DNA from 3 places in the Shewanella sp. YLB-07 genome. Region 1 is predicted to be linked to each of the others. Evidence: predicted binding sites of a transcription regulator. Region 1 holds the regulator's gene; each other region holds the start of a gene.
What was found. Region 1 encodes sigma-54, which starts transcription at its own class of promoters, with help from an activator protein. Its sites were predicted from a motif close to GTTGGCACGNNNNTNGNNT; they were not measured.
Positions count from the first base shown of each region.

Region 2: the regulator sigma-54 is predicted to act here: its motif matches at 2,625-2,643, upstream of fliD (flagellar filament capping protein FliD).
Region 3: the regulator sigma-54 is predicted to act here: its motif matches at 6,123-6,141, upstream of FS373_RS20790 (FlgO family outer membrane protein).

Region 1 is NZ_VOQB01000011.1:106,859-115,068, forward strand. Features, by position in the region: gene mgtE (magnesium transporter) at 1-468, opposite strand, end outside; gene FS373_RS21725 (HPr family phosphocarrier protein) at 568-843, opposite strand; gene rapZ (RNase adapter RapZ) at 836-1,684, opposite strand; gene ptsN (PTS IIA-like nitrogen regulatory protein PtsN) at 1,681-2,124, opposite strand; gene hpf (ribosome hibernation promoting factor) at 2,127-2,414, opposite strand; gene FS373_RS21745 (RNA polymerase factor sigma-54) at 2,629-4,113, opposite strand; gene lptB (LPS export ABC transporter ATP-binding protein) at 4,267-4,998, opposite strand; gene lptA (lipopolysaccharide transport periplasmic protein LptA) at 4,995-5,639, opposite strand; gene lptC (LPS export ABC transporter periplasmic protein LptC) at 5,751-6,308, opposite strand; gene kdsC (3-deoxy-manno-octulosonate-8-phosphatase KdsC) at 6,305-6,862, opposite strand; gene FS373_RS21770 (KpsF/GutQ family sugar-phosphate isomerase) at 6,863-7,840, opposite strand; gene FS373_RS21775 (calcium/sodium antiporter) at 7,879-8,210, opposite strand, start outside.
Region 2 is NZ_VOQB01000012.1:5,400-13,609, reverse strand. Features, by position in the region: gene FS373_RS22560 (hypothetical protein) at 1-1,002, shown strand, start outside; gene FS373_RS22550 (flagellin) at 1,497-2,303, shown strand; gene fliD (flagellar filament capping protein FliD) at 2,669-4,030, shown strand; gene fliS (flagellar export chaperone FliS) at 4,049-4,429, shown strand; gene FS373_RS22535 (hypothetical protein) at 4,398-4,724, shown strand; gene FS373_RS22530 (flagellar hook-length control protein FliK) at 4,714-5,751, shown strand; gene FS373_RS22525 (flagellar basal body-associated FliL family protein) at 5,766-6,224, shown strand; gene FS373_RS22520 (RNA polymerase sigma factor FliA) at 6,236-6,958, shown strand; gene motA (flagellar motor stator protein MotA) at 6,975-7,832, shown strand; gene FS373_RS22510 (flagellar motor protein MotB) at 7,832-8,210, shown strand, end outside.
Region 3 is NZ_VOQB01000010.1:159,894-168,103, forward strand. Features, by position in the region: gene flgC (flagellar basal body rod protein FlgC) at 1-136, opposite strand, end outside; gene flgB (flagellar basal body rod protein FlgB) at 139-537, opposite strand; gene FS373_RS20760 (CheR family methyltransferase) at 860-1,699, opposite strand; gene FS373_RS20765 (chemotaxis protein CheV) at 1,835-2,755, opposite strand; gene flgA (flagellar basal body P-ring formation chaperone FlgA) at 2,978-3,682, shown strand; gene flgM (flagellar biosynthesis anti-sigma factor FlgM) at 3,767-4,090, shown strand; gene FS373_RS20780 (flagella synthesis protein FlgN) at 4,095-4,520, shown strand; gene FS373_RS20785 (LPP20 family lipoprotein) at 4,899-5,345, opposite strand; gene FS373_RS20790 (FlgO family outer membrane protein) at 5,342-5,971, opposite strand; gene FS373_RS20795 (flagellar assembly protein T N-terminal domain-containing protein) at 6,489-7,649, shown strand; tRNA gene FS373_RS20800 (tRNA-Arg) at 7,758-7,833, shown strand; gene FS373_RS20805 (motility associated factor glycosyltransferase family protein) at 7,884-8,210, shown strand, end outside.

The DNA of each region.
Region 1 (8,210 bases):
GTTGACGTCGGGACGTAGGGTGACGGTATCGGTATTCATGATACTGCCAGCGGTGTCGTCCGGGTAAGATAGCGCCTGCTCGACTCTCGTCCTATCTTGGCTGCTCATGGACTGGAGTACTTTATTGAAGACACTGTCGGGCAAACTACGCAGGATATAGGCAAGATCGTCGGTATCCATGCCTTCCGCGGCTTTCGCGACTCGCTCTGGTGTCATCTGTTTGATGAGGCTATCTTTTAGTTCCTCCCCTAACTCGTCTAAGATCTCCCCGGTATGATCCAGATCGATAAGTTGCCATAAGACCTGACGCGTTCTTGGCGGAGATGATTCTAAAATAAAGGCCACATCCGATGCTGCCATATCATGGAGCATGTTTCTGACATGAACAAACATACCATTACCAAGGGCTTGGGTAAGCTGATTTAGACGTTGATCGGTTGTTTCACTGTCTAGCACTTCTTTCGGCATAGTGGACCCTCCTTTGGTTGTGTTTGATAGTTTGCTTTAGATTAGGGTTAGCTAATTTGTAAAAGAAAGGGCGAATATAGTGAGAGTAAAAGGTTAGGGTTAACTTGCTTCATCGAATTTTGCATCGACAAGTGCACATATTGCATCTAGCGCAGCATCGGCATCCTGACCTTCACCGAGCAGTGTGATGGTTTTTCCCATGCCAGTTTCTAGCATCAATAAGCCTAACACACTGGCAGCAGAGGCCTCCTTCTTTCCCTGCACTATGGTTATCTCGGCGTCAAACTCGGACGCCAGGATGGCGAGTTTAGTTGCGGCTCGGGCATGGAGGCCGAGTTTATTACATATGGTGACCTGGCGTTCTAATTTAGTCATTACTCAATTCGCGATGACGCGCCTGAATCTTATGCTTACTGTTACTAAATAGCTTAGCTAATTGCTCTGTGACATAAACAGATCTATGTTGTCCGCCAGTACAACCTATGGCGATGGTAAGGTAGCTACGGTTATTTCTTTCAAGATGAGGTAACCAGGTTGCCAGTAAGTTTTCTATTTGCCAGATAAATTTATTGACTGTGGGTTGTTGGCTCAAAAAAAGTTGAACCGGCTCATCTAGCCCTGTCATGGGTCTTAGCTCCGGTTCCCAATGGGGGTTTGGCAAGAAACGAACGTCAAACATGAAGTCTGCCTCGGCTGGCATCCCGTATTTGAAGCCAAAAGATTCGAAGTTAATGACCAACTCTTTATCGATACTGCCTAGGAGAATTTCACGGATCTTGTCACTCAGGTCGTAGATATTGAGGTTTGATGTGTCTATGTAATGATCGACCATCTTAGACACGGGTTCGAGCAGTTCTCTTTCATGCTCTATCGCCTCTTTAAGAGACGTCTTAGTGCGGGATAGTGGGTGTAATCTTCGGGTTTCACTGTAACGTTTCAGCAGTACCTCATCGCTCGAGTTCAAGAAGAAACTGAGTAATTCTGTGCCTTCGGGGAGGTTAGCAAACTGCTTCTCTAGCTCTTTGTCTTGCTCTGATATATTACGCACGTCGACACTAATGGCTACGAGTTCTGTACTGCCTTTGAGTTGTTCGAGCAAGGTATCCATTAGTGGCAGAGGAAGGTTATCGACACAGTAGTAGCCAAGATCTTCTAAGACCCTGAGTACGACAGATTTTCCCGAACCGGAACGACCGGACACCATCACCAGTTTCATTGTGTTATCACCTGATAGAGTTCTGACTCATCTTGAGTTTTTCGTAACTGTTTCACAATATGCTTGTTATTGAGTTTCTCAGCCATGGATGACAGAGTACTCAAGTGCTGCTCACATTGATCCGCAGGGACTAAAAGTGCAAATAGTATATCTACAGGTTGCTTATCAATGGCGTCGAAGGAGATAGGCTCTTCGCACTTGATTAATACAGCAACCGGTTGACTTATATTGCTCAACCTACCATGAGGAATCGCAATACCATTACCTATACCTGTGCTTCCCATTTTTTCCCTCGCCAAGAGACTTTCAAAAATCTCTTGTGAAGATAGGGTTGGGTACTGGACAGCGGCAAGATCGCTGATGAGTTCCAGTACCTTTTTCTTACTGCCCGGAGTGGCGCAAGTTGTACATTCCGGCTGCAGGATGGTGCTTAATTCCATTATTAATGCTTTGTTAGCTTCTCTTTGTGTTTAATAACCTGACGGTCGAGCTTATCAATCAGGGAGTCGATAGCGGCGTACATGTCAGCGTTCTCTGACATAGCAAAAACCTCACCACCGGCAAGGTGGAGTTTAGCTTCGGCTTTTTGCTGCATTTTCTGAACATTTAAAATAACGTGTACATTATTGATCTGATCGAAATGTCGTTCAAGCTTAGTGAACTTTTCTTCGACATATTGCCTTAGCGATGTAGTGATCTCTATATGGTGTCCAGTTAGGTTTATTTGCATAGAAATACTCCTCCAGTGTCCAATTTAACTCTTAGGTAGGTTGTAGAAAAATCTTTCGGGATTTAACTCACAACATAATTCCCTGTTATACCAGGAGTTGAGCCTAAGGGTTATCGACTACAGGCTGCTTCTGGTGATTAGCGCTCAACATGAGCGCTAATCAGGTCGTGGCTAAGTAGATTTTTCTATTTAGGTGACGACCTTACTTCCTTCTTTATAAACTCTTACGTTGATTCGATGGTGGAATCAACATGGCTTCACGATACTTAGCTATGGTGCGCCTCGCGACCTGAATTCCCTGCTCTGCTAATAGCAAAGCCATCTTACTGTCGCTGAGTGGTTTCTGTTGATTTTCGGCTGCAACCAGCTTCTTTATGAAAGCACGAATGGCGGTAGATGAACACTCGCCGCCATCATCGGTCCCCACATGGCTGGAGAAAAAGTATTTCAGCTCAAATATGCCCCTCGGGGTATGCATATATTTTTGTGTGGTGACACGGGATATGGTGGATTCGTGCATCTCTACGGCTTCGGCTATGTCGTTCAATACCATAGGTTTCATGGCTTCTTCACCGAATTCGAAGAAGCCCTGTTGGAATTTAACTATGCAGTTTGAGACTTTCAGTAAGGTCTCGTTGCGGCTCTCTAAGCTCTTGATAAACCACTTAGCCTCTTGCAGGTGACCACGAATAAACTGACTATCTGATTGATTCTTGGTACTTTTCACCATGGATGCATAATGTTGGTTGACGTTGATCTTCGGCATATTGTCTGGATTTAACTCAACCATCCAACGACCTTTCTTCTTGGTCACAGTGACATCTGGGATGACATACTCATCTTTACCTGGAGTAATGGCGAGTCCTGGGCGGGGATTAAGCGTTTGGATTAACTCAATGGCGACTCTGAGATCATCTTCCTTAAGCTTAGTCTTACGCATTAACTGGCGGAAATCACGTCCTGCGATCAGATCCAGATGATCTTTGATAAGGAGCCTGGCATTATCTATGTGGGGGGTTGTATCTGCGTATTGTGCCAGTTGAATCAAGAGACATTCGCTGAGGTCCCTGGCTGCTATGCCGATAGGATCGAAGTGTTGGATACGTTTGAGGACGGCTTCAACTTCATCCTGTTCAATTTCTGGATCACCCATGGCCTCGAGAATATCTTCAACACTTTGGGTGAGATAGCCCCTCTCATCAATGGCATCTATGATGGCGGTCGCTATGGCGAGATCATTATCAGAAAACGGTGTCAGGTTCTTCTGCCATTCGAGATGCTCATACAAACCTTCGCTGGTCTCGCCTTGGAAGGGCATATCATCGTCGCGCATGGCACCAGAACTCGAGTTCGGAGACGCGGTATAGACTTCATCCCAAGTGGTGTCCATGGGGAGCTCTTCTGGCATGGAATCTTGGGTTATTGCCTCTGAGGTTTCAACCGCAGAGCTGTCGATTGGACCATCACCTTCGCCATCACCCGTGGCGTTAAAGTCTTCTGCGTCTATGGTCTTATCTTCACCATTGACTGGGGGGTCAACCTGTTCTTCATCTAGTTCGAGAAGGGGGTTGGAGTCTAACGCTTGTTGGATTTCTTGTTGCAGTTCCAGCGACGATAGTTGCAATAGACGTATAGCCTGCTGCAGTTGTGGTGTCATGGTTAACTGCTGACCCATTTTAAGCTGGAGTGACGCTTTCATTTACCGCTATTCCCTTCATTGTAATTATAAAATGAGAAAGCCTGCTTTGACTTGTTTGGGGTTTCTCTGAGCCCCTGGACCTTAGGCTGAGTAAGCCGAGTGTCGATAAATACTCATCCCTTAATGCGCGTTAAGAATGAGTCTCTTGATTAACTATAGCTTGAATTGTTCACCTAAGTACACAGCTCGTACTTGCTTATTGTCCAAGATCTCGGCGGGTGTACCTTCAGCGATTAAATTTCCGTGACTGACTATGTAAGCTCGCTCACATACGTCTAAAGTTTCACGCACATTATGGTCAGTGATCAGTACACCTAAGCCGCGACTCTTAAGCTGCTCGATGATTTTTTTAATGTCGATAACCGAAATAGGATCCACCCCTGCAAAGGGCTCATCGAGGAGAATAAACTTAGGGTTAGCTGCCAAGGCTCTGGCTATCTCGACGCGTCTGCGTTCACCGCCCGAGAGTGCCATGCCTTGGCTGTCACGAATATGGGTAATATGAAACTCTTCCAGAAGGCTCTCGAGTTGTTCTTCCCGGGTGTTGTTATCTATATCTGAACGTGTCTGTAGTACCGCCATTATGTTATCCCTAACCGATAACTTCCTAAAGATGCTCGCCTCTTGAGGCAGGTAACCTATGCCTTTTCTTGCCCTCAAGTGCATAGGATCTAAGGTCAGATCATCATCATCGATTAAGATCCTACCTTTATCACTCTGTACTAAGCCTACGATCATGTAGAAAGTGGTGGTTTTTCCCGCGCCATTAGGGCCTAACAGACCGACTATCTGTCCGGTTTTGACTGTGATACTGACATCTTGAACTACGGCTCTATTCTTATAACTCTTGGCAAGGTTGACTGCCTTTAGCGTCATCTGGCTCATTGTTTCTCCTGCCCTATGACTGGTAACTGAGTAGGTATAATGTCTTGCTTGCTGGTTTGATTGTTCGTTTCAGCTGGCTCGACTTCTGGTAATTGAGTCGGCAGCGGCTCCGTAGCTGGCTCTTGTTCTTTGGCCTTATCTTGACTGGTATCCTGATAGCTTTCTGGCTGAATAATGGTGATAACCCTATCATTGCCTTTGCTTTCTGCTATCAACTGTTGCTTAGCTATGTTGTAGCGAATCATATTACCTGTTACTCGGCTACCATCTTGCTCCAGCGTGGCATTACCTACCAAGGTTAAGGTTCTGCTCGATAGCTCATACCTAATTTCTTTGGCACTGGCAGAAGCCGGGCGTCCATCTTCCATTATCTGGGAGTATGTCGCGGGATTTCCGATGGCGACAAGTGTTTTTCCGCCGCCATCTTCTTTAGAGGAGGCTCTGAGTTCGTCGGCTAAAATTTTGATCGATCCCTGAGTCACTTCCACTGGACCATGAAAGATCATCTGATTATTCTTGATATCGGCTTCCTGACTCGCTGCCGAGATCTTAACTTCTTGCATGAGATCATCTTGCTTTGTCATGCCACTAAAACTTGTGATACACAGTAGAGCAGCGATGATTAAGTTATGTTTGTTCATATCGTCCTTCAAATGGCGTACTTGTCTTGTTCACAACACATATGGATCATAGGTATTGTTGGTCTGAGTCTGTTTTTCTAAAATATGGCTTTGGGCTAGCACAAAGCCAAGCTAATTGACCTCATATATCCCTTTAACCTTACTCAATAATTGTACTTTTTGGGCGTTAAGATCACCGAACAAACCCACACCTTGGATAATAAAATCAGTACCTGTGATGTAAACCTCACGATCTGAGGTCATGACCATGGTATTGAGATCTAATTCCAAGTAACTGGTTTTCATGGTTTGAATCGGTTCTTCAGGGCTTATGGAATCGATAATAACATTGTTCTCGAGAACGACTTTGCCTGATTTCTTATTGAGTGTCCCCATCGTCGATTGAAGGCGCCATTTAGCTTGGCCTCCGTCGGGATAGATTAGGTATATGGGCTGAGTGAAATAGGTCATATTGGCCTCATCAAAGTGCTCCATATGGGTAGCTGTGACTCGGCTGTTGACTAACCCCTTGTCATTATAATCGACACTACGTAGGTTATCGGCAATATAATCTGGTCTTAAACTGACATCGATAGCCACCTCTTCATCGCTTTTCTTGGATTGCACCTGCCAATAAAGCAGCAAGGCCGTGCCGAAGAAAGCTATGATGGCCAGAGTCACTCTATTCATATACTCATACCGTGTGCGGTATCGAATTTCTTTTGGCTGAGAAGTATGAGATCCGTTAACTCTCGTAAGGCACCATGTCCGCCTTGGATGCTAGTGACGAAGTCGGCAGCTTGTTTTACATAGGGGTGACCATCGGCGACACAGACTGAAAGCCCAACCTGTTTCATGACTGGCAGGTCAACCATATCATCGCCTATATAAGCCACCTGCTCAGGGGTCACATCATACAAGGAGAGTAGCGCTTGATATGGCTCTAATTTGTTGTCTACACCTTGGTATATATGCTTGATGCCTAGTGCTGTCATACGGTCTTCAACTATCTGAGACTTACGTCCAGTGATGATCGCCACGGGGATATCACTGGTGAGTAGAGATCTCACTCCGTATCCGTCTCGGGTGTGGAAGGTCTTTAGTTCTTCACCGGCATTACTCATATAGACCAGACCGTCGGAAAACACGCCATCTACATCACAGATGAGTAGTTTTATCTGCTTAGCCTTCTGCCAAACCTTGTCAGCTACAGGACCATAAAAACTCTGATGGGATTCATTCATTTATATTACTCCTGCCTTAACCATGTCGAGCATGTTTAATGCACCTATTGGGGTGTTGTTATCATCTACTATGATGAGACCATTGATATCGTTTTCGTCCATCACTTTTAGTGCTTCGGCGGCCAAAATTCCTTCAGAGATGGTGATGCAGCCTTTACTCATCACATCTGAGATTGATGTTTCTCTCAGGTTGACTTGGGCATCTATGACCCGGCGTAGATCGCCGTCGGTAAAAATACCCACTAACTTGTTGGAATCATCGGTAACCGCCGTCATGCCCAGGCCTTTGTTCGATATTTCATAGAGGGCATCTGTGACGCAGATATTCTGCCTTACCAGAGGCAGGTCATGACCTTTATGCATGACATCACTGACTTTGAGCAGTAATTTCCGGCCTAACATACCACCTGGGTGTGACAGGGCGAAATCATCTTTGGTAAACCCCCTCGCTTGTAACAGTGCTACGGCGAGTGCATCGCCCATGACTAAGGTCGCCGTGGTGCTGGATGTGGGAGCAAGCCCTAGGGGGCAAGCTTCTTCGGGTACTTCGATGCACAGATGCACGATAGCATGTTTAGCCATGGTGGATTTTGGCTTACCCGTTACCGCTATAATAGGCAGGCCCATACGTTTAATGACCGGCATCAAGGTTAAGATTTCTGAGGCTTCTCCCGAATTGGAGATGGCTAAGATGATATCGTTCTCACTGAGCACACCGAGATCGCCATGACTGGCTTCACCTGGATGCACAAAAAATGCGGGGGTGCCTGTGCTGGCAAAGGTGGCTGAAATTTTATTGCCTATATGGCCAGACTTGCCCATCCCCATGACGATGACCTTGCCGGTGCACTCAAAGATCAATTTACACGCTGTAGCAAACTCAGCTGAATCTACATACTGGTATAAGTTATCGAGAGCTTTTCGCTCGACATCGATAACGTTTTTGCCCCATTGGCGTAATTTATTTACATCTAGCATTTTGATCTCTCTGTTTATTCAGTCTGATGTAAGTCTTGTTAAGCAAGAAAAAGGACTAGTTGATACGAGATAAAGGTCAACAGTAACACGCCTCCATGCCAAGGCTTTAATGCTCTTGCACGGCCACTCAGTAAAATGAGTACGGCAAGGGCGCTGCTTGTGGCCATTACCATATAGAAATCCCGGGTACTGGCCGCCGCGTCGACTTCCCCTGGCGCAATTAACGCGGGGAGGGCGAGTACGGCGAGAATATTGAACAAATTTGAACCGACAATATTGCCAATGGCCAGATCGTCTTCTTTTTTCAGCACGCCGGCAACACAAGCTGCAAGCTCAGGTAGGCTGGTGCCTATGGCTATGATGGTCAAGC
Region 2 (8,210 bases), on a different contig from region 1:
CACCGTAGCCAGCCTCTCAGCGCGCCGATTAACGATCGGCAGGCACAAAGTCAGCTCGAGCCGAATCATAAATCCAATATCCCGACACACAGGCTAGAGAGCTATTCCCGCTGGGCAAAAGTGACTCAAGGCCAGCATAAGGTCTCAGCCTCTCAAGTTGCCGAACAAGGCCTTAGGCAGATAACCCATATCCTGAAGCAGCTCAAGAAACAGACTCAAAAAGCACTGAGCGTTGAGGGCAGCTTACAAACAGAAAAAGCCAATATGGCTAAAAGGATACAGAATCAGCTAACAAAGCTAAAGGTCGAGTATCAAGACACACAACTCATAGATCATCAACTGAACCTGATCACACCAAGTCGCCCGGCAGCGCAACGAGAGTTTACGATGAAATCCGTGGATCTCGCGAGCACTAAGCCAAGAGATGAATACATTCAGCTACAGCACAACCAAAAAAATGCCAGTGTTTTTCTCCCGGCAAAAACTCCTAGTCAACAGCTCAGAGAGCAACTTGCCCTGGGGATGAAAGTCCTTGGCATCGATGTCTTCACACACAAAGATAGCCCATCGACACAAGAAACCATTTTTTCGACCAATGATAAGCAATGGCAACAACTAAAAAACGGCATAATGATGACAGGTCAAGGCCAACGACTACCAGCCGGGGAAGCCAGAAATATCAAATTGGATGAAAAACTCTCCTGGCAAGATCCAAGAGAATGGAAATTTACCAGTAATGATGAGCTCAGACAGGCCATAGCCAAGATCAATAAGTCTCTGCATAAAGTCGATCAACAACTCAGGGATCTTACCGAAGCCAAGCTAAAGGTGCAGCGTCAGCTAGACAAAATCAACCGCAGCCGCAACAGTGATAACTTGGTAATCGAGACCTTACAAACCTTAGATTCAGTAATGCAAGCCAACCCATTTTCTAAACAGATTACGTCTATCATGGCTCAGGCTAATGTTACACGCGCCCATGTCTCTTCATTACTGAAATAACCATGTCTCTCCCTAATTGAATAACTTGATTCACTCAACCGGCCTGGCGCCGGTTTTTTTATATGTGAATATCCCGCACATCGAAATACCAATTGCATTAGGTATCTGACCATTCTGCGGGAGTTCAAAGCGCTGTAGGCAAGGCGGGGGCTGAAGCTAATAGTTATTCTCGGCTCTGGCATCCTGTTTCGCCCTAACTTCTGCATCCATGCAGTCGTATATCTAAAGCCCTAAACGCAGCATCAAGTGCTTTGCCCTTTACTTTAAACATCAGCCGAACTACGTGAGCGCCTCAGGATTTCCACTTCTGCTTTTTGCATTTATTATTTTTAACTATTTTTCTATCCGAGAGTTCAGTTTCAAATCAGGGCGTCGTTTTAACAAATATGAGACACAACGAATTATTTAACTTTTGTTCTCTCCTAGCTAAACACGCTTTAGTGGTTAGCTGGAACGGAAGCTAAATAACACTAAAAATACTTGGAGAATTAACCATGTTATCTGTTCATACTAACTATGCTTCTAACGTCGCTCAAAATGCTGTAAACAAAAATAACAGCTTACTTACCACTTCTATGGAGCGCCTATCTACTGGCCTTCGCATCAACAACGCTTCAGATGATGCTGCAGGCCTACAGATCGCTTCACGCCTAAACGCTAACGTTGTTGGTATGGAAACGGCTAGCCGTAACGTATCTGATGCAACCTCTATGCTACAGACTGCTGATGGTGCACTGGACGAGCTAAACACTATCGCTAACCGCCAGAAAGAGCTTGCAACACAAGCGGCTAACGGCGTGAACTCAGCAGAAGATCTAACTGCACTCAATGCTGAATATAAAGAGCTTACAGCTGAAATTGATCGCATCGTTGGCAGTACTGAGTACGCGGGTAATAACTTATTCACTAGCTTAGATGCGGGAGTACAGTTCCAGATCGGTGCAGGCTCTGCTGAAACATTGGCAGTTAAAACAGATGTTGTAGCTAAGCTTGCTGGTGATGCTACCGATATTAGTGTTATAGGCGATGCATCTAAGGCAATCGATGCCATAGACGACTTTATCGACGCTGTCGGTGTTGAGCGTTCAAACTTAGGTGCAAATATCAATCGCCTAGGTCATACATCTTCTAACTTAGCCAATGTCACCGAAAACACTAAGGCCGCTGCTGGCCGCATCATGGATGCAGATTTCGCCGTTGAAACTGCCAACATGACTAAGAACCAGCTACTTGTTCAAGCCGGTACTAGCATCCTATCTTCTGCCAACCAGAACACTGGTTTGGTTATGGGTCTGCTATAAACCCTGCTCTTCGTTAAACCTTACTCTTCAACATAGAGTATCGATTTATCAAACATCAAAAAGGAGCCTAACGGCTCCTTTTCATTTATTTTTCTCTGCTAACTGCATTCAGTATTTCGTTAATCACAAAGAATTACTCAATCTATCCCTCTTACACTTCATCTCTTTGAACTAGCGTCGCTTTATTTATTTAGCGAATGCCTAACGGTCAGCAAGTTAAAGCGGAAGCCTTGCTTCCCTCAATCATTCCATTTTCGGAAAACTTTTAGATTAGATGAATTAATAGTAAAAGCTAACAAGTTGAAAATTAACAACTTAACTTTTGGCATAAAGATTGCCATACCCCTTTAACAGGAGGAGTCACAATGATATCAGGTATGAGTGCCGCCCAGTTCGCCGAACAGATAATTATGGCCGAACGTATGGGTAAAGATCAGCTCTATAAAAATCAAATGGATCGTTATCAAGCCCAGCTTGATGCCTACAGCGTGCTGGAAAAAAGCTTAAATAGCATGACCAGTAAGCTGGATAAGATCGATAGCGATGCCTTCGATGAAAAAACGGTATCTGTCAGTGATGATAATGCCTCCGTTACCGTGGGCTCAGATGCGCCAGAAGGTAACTATGAATTAATAGTTAAACAACTTGCTCAGGCTCATCAACTAACAAAAAAATTTACCAGTGAAGACGCCACCGGCCTCCCTACTAGTGGTGACTTCACCATAGAGATTGCAGGCGAAAAACTCACCTTAGATATGGGCGAAATCAATAGTGATGGCAGTATCACCATCAGTCAATTCAGAGACTATATCAATAACCACGCGGATAACCCTGGTGTACAGGCATCCCTGGTACGCACTGGTGGCAGTGTTGAGTTTATGCTGACCTCAACAGAAACGGGAAAAGCAAGTAAGATAACCGTGCTTGATAACGGTACTGACTTTGGTATGACCGAGCGCCGTAAAGCTCAAGATGCAGTAGCAAAGCTCAATGGCATCAAAATAAAAAGCAGCAGCAATTACCTTGAAAATGTCATCGATGGCATGACCGTAGAGCTCAAAAAAGTTCACGAATCAGGGCAAGCCAGCACTATCACTGTAGGCACAGACTTTGAGTCCAGTGAGCAGGCGGTAAAAGATTTTGTCGACGCTTTTAATTTATTGATGGATCAGATCAATAAGCTCACTCGCACCATGGGCAGTGAAGTGGCCGATGAAATCAATGATAAGAAAGAAGACGATGATGACGATGACGATGACTCATCGTCCGGCAGTAGCTCGATCACTGAAGATCAACTCGGCGTCTTAAAAGGCGACTCCAGTGTACGCATGCTGCAAAACAACGTGAGGCAGGTGGTATTCGCCCCGTCCCCAAATGGTATGCGTCTATCGGATATCGGCATCGAGATGACCCGTGACGGCAAGCTCAAGATCGACGACGACAAGCTTTCGGAAGCCCTAAAGAGTGATCCCTCGGCCGTTAAGGCCATGTTCACTGATGACGAAGGTTACGTCGATCGACTCGACAAAATTATCGACCCTTTCACAAAATCCGATGGTTACCTGGATCTTAAGCAAGGCAACCTGGATAAGCAGGTGTCTCGCATTGAGGACAATATGGAACGCCATGACTACCACATGCAGCAAAGGTATCAGGTTTACCTGGCCCAGTTTACTGCAATGGAAGCCAATATTATGAAAATGAGTTCAGCCAGCGGGCTGTTTTAACTAAGGAAACCAAACACTATGTTGAATGAGCATGATCCCTTCAGCGCTTATAAACAGACCACTCTCGATGCCAGAGCTGCTGCTGCAAACCCCCATGAAATGGTGCGCATGTTACTCGACGGACTACTCGAGGAGATGGAACGCACCCGAGGCTTTATGGAGCGAAGAAGCTTCGAAGATAAAGGGAAGAGCGTCAATAAGTGCCTCAACATAGTTCATGGTCTCGATTCCATGTTGGATCTTGAGAATGGCGGTGAAGTAGCAACCAGCCTTAACCGCCTTTATGAGTACTGCAGCCGCCAACTCGTCTCCGCCAGTGTCGAAAACAGTTCGGAAAAATTAGATCCCATAATAAAGGTAATTAGCGATGTCAGAGAAGGTTGGACCAATCTCAATTGAGCAGTGGGGCCAGTTTGAAACAGCTTTGAATAAGCACTCAGAGTCAAAGGATTGGGACAAGGTCGTGATGATCAATGAAGTCATGATCAAAGCGCTCCAGAGAGAGGGTAAAGCTAACACACGCCCTCAATTTACCGCCAGACAAGCACTTGCAAAGACCCATGCCGCCATATTGGCTCAGCTCAAAAAGGAGAAGGATAAGTTGGAAGTTGAGATGAAACAGTTCCAAAGCCAACAAGATGGCATCGCAGCTTATCAACTCACTAGCCTGAGTGGAGAGCGTGATGATATCTAATTCTATTAATCTACATTCACCTAGAGATAATTCAGAGAAATTAACAGGTGATATTTCAGATGCTAACGAAGAGCTTTTCTCCATAGAGTCCGCTGAATTTGCCATATATGCCTCAGCCAGCCTATCTCAGTTAGAGAAGCTCAGCGGCAATACAAGCTTAAGCTCTATTTATAGTGATATAGCTCAAGAGAGGACAAAGGTTAGTGGTAGCTCCTTGGCAAATCTAACTCAGGATGCAGAACAGCTAACCAGTAAATTAGAAACATCGACTCAGTTTCAGCCTATCGTATCCAGAGAAGGGATTCCTGATAAACCACTGAACGTATCTTCTAATCCCACTCACACTCCGCCAACAAGTCAGAGTGAGCAGTTACAACTAGGGAAACTTGAGAAAGGGGCTACACAACCCCAAACACAGCAGTTGTCTTTGCCAATACCTAATATGAACCAAGTAATAAAAACTCAAAAAGGTGAGGCAAGCCTGCAGGCTAACTTGGTTACTAGCCAGCTTATTCAGGCTACGACGCAGATTACTGAGGGCGAAACAAACCATTTGGCCATCACCACTGCCAACCGTACTCATGCCGCGGTTAGCCAGTGGGGACCAGTCCCCGTTACAACCAATGCACCTCTGGCGATGCAAGCTCAAGAGATACTAACCCCTTTGAGAGAACAGCTTAGATTCCAGATCGATCAGAAAATTAAACAGGCGGAGATTAGGTTAGATCCCCCTTCACTTGGAAAAGTAGAACTCAACATCCGCCTCGATGGTGACCGCTTACACATTCAAATGCATGCAGCTAACGCTTCAGTGAGAGATTCACTATTAATGGGGTTGGACCGATTAAGAGAAGAGCTAGCTATGGATCATGGAGGCCTGATAGATCTGGATATCAGTCAGGGCGACAAACGTGAGCATCAGGATGAGAGGCATGCAGTAAACATTTCCAATTCTCAAGTTGATCTTATTGAACTTGAGACCGAACAACAAGATCAGCAAAATAATCAAATCGATTTATTAGCCTAACTAGGAGTAATTTAATGGCTTTTGGTAAAACAAGCGTAAGCAAAAAACTGTCTTTTTCACTACTCATTATCCTTTGGAGTACCACTATATTTTGGGTCGGTTGGCAATCACCAAGTATTATCGGTGGTCCATTTGTCACACAAGATGAAGAAGCCAACAAAGCAAAATTCTATCCCTTAGATAGATTTGTTATCTCTGTGCCCGGTGATAATTTACCTCACTACCTCTTACTTGAAATGGCGCTAAAAAGCCGTTCGACCAATGTCAGTAGAATTCTTAAAGAAGCGGATCCATTAGTAAGAAACTCACTAATGAAGATGTTCTCTCGTAAGCACTTCAATCAGCTCAATGACTCTGAACAACTGGAAAATCTTCAACGAGAAGCTCTTGTCTTGCTCTCCAACGTATTGACAGAGAACAATTATGAGATAGAGCTCGATGAAGTCCTATTTACTCGCATGGTTATACAATAGGGAATGACATCATGAACTCTGCTCAACTCGCATACCAAGAGACCAATGAAGAAAAGACAGTAAACAGACTCAGTGAGAGCCAGGTGATGAAGCAGTATTTACCTTTGGTAAAGCGATCAGTCTCTCAGCTTAGAAGTCACTGCGGAGCCGTACTTGCTGTCGAGGATATGGAGCAGATTGGCATGATGGCTCTACTCGAATCCTCGAGACGCTACCCCGGAGAGTTTGACAATGGCTTCTTATCATTTGCTGGACAGCGAATTCGCGGTTCAATTCTTGATGAGCTTAGACGCCAGGACTGGCGTCCTAGGCCCGTTAGGCAGCAAGCTCACGAGCTTAATGACGCTGTGCGTAAACTCACCCGAATGCTGGGGCGTGATCCGACAGATATAGAAGTCTCTGATTCGATGGGGATAAGCAGAGACCAATATAGAGAACGTCTCTATGCCTCTCAATCTGAGTCCATGAAAAGCTTAGATGACATGCTAAGTGCAGGTAGCCATTTCGCCGATAAGACTAATGTTATTGAGCAGTTTTCATCCAAACAAACATTAAAAAAGGCAATATCTAAATTAAGTAAAAGAGAACAGGTGATCCTGTCGCTTTATTATCAACATGAACTCAATTTAAAAGAAATTGCCGGGACCTTAGGATTGACTGAGACGCGGATCTGCCAGCTACATAAACAGGCGGTGAAGCATCTTAAGGAGATTTACCAACTTTGGGAGCGGTAGAGGCAGGTAAGAGAACATGAGTAAGATATTAGGTTTAGCGATTATTTTATTTTCGGTATTTGGAGGCTATGTTTGGGCAGGTGGAAATCTGAGCTCCCTCTGGCAACCCGCAGAAATACTTATCATCTTTGGTGCTGGTGCTGGTGCTCTTATTATTGCTAACCCTAGACCCGTACTGATAGATATGGTTTCACAGTTAAAGGAACTAATATCTGTAGAAAAAGAAGATCCGGAACTCTATCCTCAACTATTTGGTTTAATGGGGATGTTAATGAGCCAGATCCAGTCTCAAGGGATGAAAGTGCTGGATGAACATGTAGAAAAGCCTAGAGAAAGCTCATTATTTCTAATGTATCCCACAGTGTTAGAGCACCCGAATGTGCTGCAATTTCTTATCGATAACCTGCGTCTGCAATCTATAGGCAAGATTTCATCATACGATCTTGAACATATTTTGGAAGAAGAGATTTACCGAATTGAGGAAGACAGGTTACGACCTTCCCATGCACTGGCTAGAGTTGCCGAAGCTATGCCTGGGTTTGGTATTCTTGCCGCGGTCATGGGCATCATTATCACCATGTCCAGCATAGATGGTCCAATTACTATGATTGGCGTCAAGGTAGCAGCGGCACTCGTCGGCACTTTCATCGGTATTTTTGCCTGTTACTGTTTGTTTGAACCCGCTTCTAAAGCGTTAGAGCACTTAGTCGATAGAAAATCAGCACAACTTCGCTGTGTCGCCGCAATACTAACCTCATTTTCCAAAGGTAAGCCTCCCATGCTAGCCATTGATGCGGGTAGAAAACAGATACAGAGTGAAAACAGACCTAGCTTTGTAGAGCTAGAACGTTGGATGGTGGAGCAGAAAAGCTAATGGCAATAAAGAACGAGCCAATTATCATCAAGCGCCGCAAGCGAACAAAGTCAAAAGGCTCACATGGCGGCGCCTGGAAAGTTGCATTTGCAGACTTCACCTTAGCCATGATGGCGCTGTTTATGGTGCTGTGGATTTTACAAATCGCCGACCAGCAAGAGCGAACATTGATTGTTCAATATCTAAAAGGTGATATGTTTTCTGATGGTTCTATAAATCCTTTCGATCTGAGCCAATCTCCTTCAATGATCGATTTACAAGGTTCTGTCGCCCTACAACAAGCCATAATTCCGGCAACGGGGACTGGGGTCGAAAGAGCGGGTCAAGCCATGCATAACCATATTCCTGCAGGCGAAAGTAACCCCAAGGCAGGCCGAG
Region 3 (8,210 bases), on a different contig from region 1:
GACGAGCACGGTAGGTCTTATCGACACTACTTGAAACAGAATCAGCATTAGCAATATTACTGGCTGTAGTATTCAATCTTATTGATTGAGCCGACATCCCAGAGCCTGCAACATTAAAGATATTAAATAGACTCATGATTAATCTCCTCTTAATGCTTTCTTCAGACCAGAAAACTTACCATCGAGAAAGCCGAGTGACATCTGATATTCGAGTGCATTCTGCATAAATTCTGACTGCTCTTTTTGCATATCAACCGTATTGCCATCACCGGTATCAGGCTGATTTGGCACTCTATATCCATAATTTTGTTGTGATAACGCTGCGAGATCAAAGTGTCGACTATCGCTACGGCTCATAGCCAAGCCACCTTGCCTACTCGTTGCGGCTTGTAATGCCTTATCAAAATTGACATCACGAGCTTTATAATGGGGAGTATCGGCATTGGCAATATTAGACGCGATAACTTCAGCACGCTGGGCTCTGATCCCTAGTGTGTATTGATGCACACCCAATGCATTATCAAAATTAATCGCCATAAAATTGCCTCCTGAACTCGATGTCATAGATAAAGCAATAGTTGTGCCATAAAAAAGGAGGAGTACCCAGCATGGGTACTTGGCAGCTTGACGCTCACAAACTAGCGACAAGGACGCCCGAAAACTGACAAGTTAAAACTTAGCTGGCCATTTGAAGTTGGATAGCTCGAATTTGATATGAATATTGCTCGAAATGAGCCTGTGAACGCCCTGCGAGCCAGATAGATGGCGTCTTCGTAGAGCTGCCGCAAACTAATGAGAGAGGAATGGATGACGAACAGAACTGGTCAGCCCATCTAGCGGCACTGAGTCCAGTCCGCTATTAAGTTTTCTTCTGATAATAGATGCCAGGGTTACATCTGACCATATCAAATTCTTCGGTTAAGCCGGCGATGGACTCGGAAGCGCCAAGAAAAAGTATCCCTTTGGGGTTCAAAGCGGCAGCAAATTGCCGCAATATTTTTGCCTTTGCCTCCGGCGCGAAGTAAATCAGCACGTTACGGCAGAAGATAATGTCAAATTTACCAAGTAAGGTATAACTTTCAAGCAAATTATGAGCTCTGAAGTTAATGAATCTCTTCACGTTATCTTTAATAACCATAGTCCCGGAACTCGTAGAATCAAAAAACTGACGCTTTCTCTGATCTGACAAGCCACGGCCTAAGGCTAAATTATCGTATTCGCCATTTTTACACTTCTCTAGCATAGAGGGGGACAAGTCTGAGGCTAGGATTGATGCACTGCCAGGTAAAGTACCAGGCCTCTTCTGTTGATACTCTAAGATAGTCATAGCTAATGAGTAAGGTTCTTGCCCCGACGAACAAGCAGCCGACCAAATTTTAAGAGGCCGACCCAGTTTGGCGTATTCAGGTAAGAGTACACTCGATAGTAGCTCGAAAGGATAACGGTCTCTGAACCACAAGGTTTCGTTGGTCGTCATGGCATCGATCACAGCAGCCCTGAGTTGACGCTCAGTGGGTTTCATCGAGTGCCTAACAACTTCAGAAAGCGACGGCAGATTATACTTGCCCATCAAAGGCGCCAACCTACTACGCACAAGATACTGCTTATTATCGCCCAGCACTATACCGCTGTGTTGCTCCAGAAAAAGTCTAAATTGTGTATATTCGGTTTCAGCGAGTGATTTATTCGGCACCTTGATATCCTAGTATCAAAAAAACAGCTATAACGACTTAACTAAACTCAGCATAACGAGATCAATTCGAGCGCAGTTTTATACACGAGAGAGCCACAAGAAACAAGCTTAATGTAACTTACTGCGCTCTACTAATAATCATTATAGACTCAAATGCTTATTTACTGCTGCTGCAAGTTCATCTGGATTAAATTTAGCAATAAAATCATTTGCTCCTACTTTCTCAACCATAGCTTGGTTAAATACCCCACTTAAAGATGTATGCAGCACTACTTTAATATTTTTCAACTTAGGGTTGTCTCTAATCTCTGCAGTTAAGGTATAGCCATCCATCTCAGGCATTTCAATGTCTGAGATAATAAGCGGGATCTCGGTCGATACATCGTCCATTTCAGCGCCAATAGCTTTCAACTTCTCCAGCGCTTCTCTGCCATCTTTGGCAGTATCTATCTGCAAACCTAATGATACTAATGCCCTAATGATCTGTTTACGGGCTACAGCCGAATCATCTATGACCATAATATGGAAATGTTTTTCCCTATCTAAGGTCAACTGCTCATCGACTTCTTGACTTATCTCAGTTTTAACCGGCGAGATCTCATCAAGAATCTTCTCCACATCGAGTATTTCTACAAGCTCGCCTTCAATCTCAGTCACAGCCGTGAGATATGAGAACTTACCAGCTCCCTTTGGCGGGGGTAAGATGGCTTCCCAGTTCATATTGATAATCCGCTCAACCGAGCATACCAAGAAACCTTGAACACTCCTGTTGTACTCAGAGATGATGATAAAACAGTTATCGATACTATCGACTGGACGCCCCCCTGTAGCAGCACTCAAATCGATTACCGAAATCGTTTGACCACGAATATGGGCGACCCCTTTCACATAAGGGTTTAACTTAGGAAGGCTGGTAAGAGGAGGACATTGCAGTACCTCTTTGACTTTAAAAACATTAATACCGTACCTTTGACGACCATTGAGTTTAAATAACAATAACTCTAAACGGTTCTGACCGACTAACTGTGTTCGTTTGTTCACTGACTCAAGAATACTTGACATAATGCGCTTGCCTTGTCGTCTTTTAAATGTCACCTAATACTCATGGTTTTACGAATACTAGGCATACTAATTGCTTATTTACTTTTAAGTGTTAAATATCTCACAACTTGACCCTTTATAGTCAAGTTTATGGCGCCTTAAGTTTATTACAGAGAAAGGCGAAATTTTCGGTCACTAAGAAAGTATAGGTGTAATCTAGCCCATCAAGCTAGTCTATTCATTATGAAAGTAAAATATGTCCTCGTTTCTTTGATATTCTTGTCAAATCACGCGCTAAGCACACAAGCTGCGAGTGTGCCTACTCTATCGGCCATATCCCAATTAGCTATAGGGGCTGTAGAAGAAAAAATAGATGTCGCAGAGCATGCAAGAGTAAATATTACCCCGCAAAGTTTAGACACTCGACTTAAGCCACCATTATGTTTTCCACCAATAACAGCGGAATTGGCCAGTAACAGAGCCATTAAACGCAACAATACAGTAAAAATAACCTGTAAAAGTCCACAACTTCAATACCCATGGCAAATATTTATCTCCGTAAGAGTCGACATTCTTTACCCGGTTGTCGTCGCCAGAGCAACATTGGGCCCAGGGGATTTAATCGCTAAAAGCGACATTGTCATCAAGTATGTAGAGCAAACACTTCTACGAGGTCAGCAATTCAACAATCTGGACGAGGTCGTTGGTACCCGAGTAAAAAGAAGAATGGCTCCCGATCAACCAATATTCAGTAATAATCTCTGCTTCGTCTGCAAAGGAGATTCAGTCTCAATTTTTGCACGTACTGATAACTTTGAAATAAAAACCGTCGGAGAAGCACTGCAAGATGGTAATTTAGGTGATAGAATTCGTATAAAGAACACCTATTCGAATAAAGCTGTCAACGCAAGGGTCATTGATGTTGGCAAGGTCGAAGTTAGAATGTAATTTTGCTTAATTTTTATTAAAGCTCAGGGTATCACTGCCGATATACCATTATGTTCTTTTATTTTTTAATTGTTGGAGCCGAATATGGCTATTGATATTAAGCAAGTAAACACTGCAGTAAACACTCACATTGGAAAGTCTCCTGCCAATAAAAGCAGTGAAAAATCCAATGATGACTCGGTCAACTCTCTGAGTACACCACCTAAGAGTGACTCAGTCTCTTTGACTTCTCAGGCACAGCAACTGCAGAGCACTCAAGCAAAAATGACTGATTTCCCAGAAATTAATGAACAAAAAGTTCAAGAAATAAAACTGGCAATCGCAGAAGGTCGCTATAAAATTGATCCAGAAAAGCTGGCTATCAACATAGCTCAGTTTGAAAATGACCTAAAGGGAATGAACGAGTAATTTTATGAGCAAGATAAACGACATCGTCGAACTTCAGTTCGAGTTGCTTAATAAGCTTAAAGTAATCATTACAGATGAGAAAGCTGCACTGACCAATCAAGATGCAGACTTTCTACTTTCGTTGGCGAGCGCCAAGGCAGGATTACTCGATGAGTTGAAAAGTAAAGATGAAGCTTTATCCCTCCATGTTGATAAGGCTTTACTCATTAATGATGTACACTTATCAGCTCGAGTGGCATCGGCCAAAATGCTGCTGGATGAATGTAAACAATTGAATAGTGAAAACTCCAGCCTGATAGAACTGAATATCGCAAGCATGAATCGTTTTTCCCAGGCTCTGCAAGTTAGCCGCAATGCATCTAGCTTGACCTATAATGACAAGGGAAAGACCTCGACAATATCTACCTTGGGCAATGATATACAAGCCTAACAGCCCATCTGATGCTCCCCAGCCATAACACTCTGCTCTGCTATAAACGCCCCAACTTAAGCATCACGGTGACTAAGCCTCAAGATAGCGATTAAGAGCCTTATCAGCCAGATAAATATACCCTATCCCATAATGGCCAAGAGATACCTAGACCACTCCCACATCACTCTGACCCCAAACACAGCTAGACCTTCACCTTATGAAGAGAAATACGGCTCGGCAGAACAGGAACTTTCTAAGCTAGACAGTCATGAGCCATGTGCCAGAAAATGGCAGGAAGCCATGAAGGGAACGAGTAATGGTAAGAAAGTCATGTGAAATCGAAAAGGAAATTAAAGACAGCAAGCCTACTGCTTTCCTGCCTCCAATAGTTAACGCTTAAAAGTAAGTGATCTCTTTTATCTTTTGTGGTCTATTTTGCTGTTCATACAAGGCCCACACTAGAGAGAAGTCTAACTCGAGTTCGGTCACATAATGATCCCCGGCAGGATAACTCTTCACCACTTTAGCGCCGCGTATCACACCAGATACAGATGCTTGAATGCTATCGTTTGATAACATCCAATCATTGACACTGCTGCTTGCTGACAACTGTTGGCCAAAAACCTGTTCGGCTAACTCTCTGTATGCGGCAATCTTCGAGGCTTGCATCGCCATCACCACTTTTTGCGCCTGAGACTGGGCTGGCTGAGTGTCTAATGGCGCATAGCCTATCGCCGTTAATTTAGGAAAACTTTCGGGAGCCTGAGTTTCCCACTCTATGTACCTGTCCTGTGACGCACAGCCTGAGATAAACAGTAAAGATAAGATTATCCATGTTTTCATTGTGCACCACCTATAACTTGAACTTGCTGCAATCCGCCGACGGGATCTCTATATAACAGACCATCTCTTGAGGTGATCTTCTCAGATTTTTTCAGGTACCCAGGTAATTCGTTGATATTAAATGCTCCCTGTGACGCCGAAACCACTCGATTATTGGTTATGTTCACTATCCTGGAATTAACCACGAGTCCTCTGGTATTGATACTCATCGTCGACACAAGAACATGCTCAACGGCGATCCCAGAAGGGAGTTGCTTCCAATCACGAGTCAATAGGAAGTCCCCATTGGGGGTAACCCTGATGTTATCGCCGACATTGATATCTACCAGATTAAACTTACGCCCATGTAAGGCGGCAATTAAACCTTGCTGCAACTGTAATCCAACTGCATTTGTCTCATTAAAAGACTCCAGTAACACAGGCGTTGCTACCAGCAGAGGCTGATCACTCCCGAGCTCATCATTCTGCTCAACCAACTCACTGACAATTTGCTCAGACAAGTGGTTGATGGCCGATGTCGACGGCAATTGATTGCCTTGACTAAGGTTATCTTTTGACAGGCCTTCACCGCTATTCGCACACGCACTCAAGAGTAACGCTGCTGTAAACACTAGTGCTTTACGCATACTTAATTCCTGGATAAACACTCAATATCAATTATCTAACTCAAGTCTCTGACTATTTCAAAGCTGTAATATCACCCAAGTCTGCCGACACTGAATTTACCTATGTGCCATGAGACTGTTCGGGTTAATCGATGACGCTTCATAAGATTTAAAGCAAATATTAAGCCACCTTGGTCAAAATATAGAATATAAGTAGAGATTTGTTTTGCCTATTAGGTGTTTATCGGCTCAATAATACAAAGCTTAAGCTAAGTTATTACTCACAAAGCAAGAGATGAGCGACACCAGCTCTTGAACATGTTCTTGACATAAACTCTAGACAGGATAATGGCATATTAATTGCTTGGTTTATCAATAGTGTCTTAATCCTTGCTACAAGCATGATAATAGACAGTTTGAGCTAACCAAGTGTCAGAAATGCGACGCTAATAGTGTCAGGCCTCAATATTAAAGCCCATTATTGACGCCCATTGTGTGCTTGAAAATGCCATCATAGATTTAGACGTGGACATCTTACATGAAAATTATCGCTGTAATAATTTGGCTCTTTTTAATCGCTTTTTCCTCAACCGCCGATGCCGCATGGGTTGTGGTCAAAGGCCAGGCAAATATTATCAACGGTAACATAAGCAAAGCCAGGGAAGATGCAATAGAACAGGCACTGACCTATGCCACACTCAAAAATGGTGCCAATTTCACCAGCACCCAAAGAGTCCGTAACGGACAACTCGTTCAAGACAGTTTTTCGCTAACAAACCAAGCCCAAGCCAGCAGAGTCGAATTAGTCAACGAGCTCATTGACGGCGAAAAACTAACTGTCATGCTCCGAGTCGATGTTATGCAATCACAAGGCTCACAATGTGATAGCCAACAGCTAAAAGCCGCAATACTGGTTCCTCAGTTTTTAATTCAGGACAGGGCTCAATTACGCTACGGCAATATCGGATTGTTTGAGAAAGACCTATCCCAGCGACTCGGTGATGCACTAGAAGCTCAGTCACTGACCAGCTTTGTTCATATCCATGCCAACGAGCGCTTAGATGTTGAACAAGAACTCGTCGATATCCGTGGCTATCGTCTACCCAGTTGGCTCAGCGAAATCACCGATAGCCAATACGTACTCCTGCCTGAGATTCTCGATATATCGACCGATCCCGCCGAAAGCCAAATGCTGGGGCTATGGCATAGTGATCCCATTCGCCAATTCCGCATCAGGCTTTCCTTATACCATGGCATCAGTGGAGAACAGATTTGGAGCGATTCTTACACCACCTCCTCTCCCTGGGAGTTTGAACGCCAAGAAACCGTCCCCTCGAATCACCAAAGATTCTGGGCTTCAGCCTACGGCAAGAGTATCGATAAGGTATTAGCCAATGTAGTTGAAGACATAGATAGCACATTGAGTTGCCGACCGGTATTAGGACAAGTCGTCGCCAGACAGCATGACAGAGTCATTTTAAACCTAGGTCGACGCCACGGCATCCGAGTCGGCGATAAGTTTCAGTTAATACTGCAACAAAACATCAACGACCGTTTCGATAAAATGCGCGCCATTGCAGGGAAAAGCCGTGCGGAAATAAAAATCGATCAAGTCACTGAAAAAACAGCGACGGCGATTTTAATCGATAAGAATGCCTCTTATAACGTCCAAATTAATGACCTTGCGATCAAAATGTAGCTAAAACCTGAGTTATTGACTTAAATCGCATGATAAACAAGCAACTGAACTCATTAGCTTTTCATCCCCTCTTTTCATTGAGGCGAAAACCAGTATAATCACAGGCGTCTCCTTATAGCTCAACAGGATAGAGCAGTCGCCTCCTAAGCGATCGATCGGGGTTCGAGTCCCTGTGGGGAGACCAGTTAGTGATCTAATATCTTGTGATGAGTAATACTTTCAAGGATAGAATCAATGACTGAACTATTTTCGACAAATCTTCAAATTATCCAGCAGCGCTGGCCTGTGCTTGCTTCAGCATTAAAGTTTCAATCTTTTGACGATCTCGATGCCAATCTTGTCACTGGTAGCAATCAAACTATCAGCGTTAATGGCATCCAATTAAGCAGCCGCCACAATCGAATGTCCGAAGCCCAACTCTTTATAAGTCAGCTCCCGTTAGACTGTAAACAAGTTACCGTTTATGGCATAGGAATGGGGGATGTCCCCAGTTTATTGACTGATAGTAAGCTGATAACAAACATTACTGTCTGTCCGCTCAATCTAGGTCTATTTGCTCTG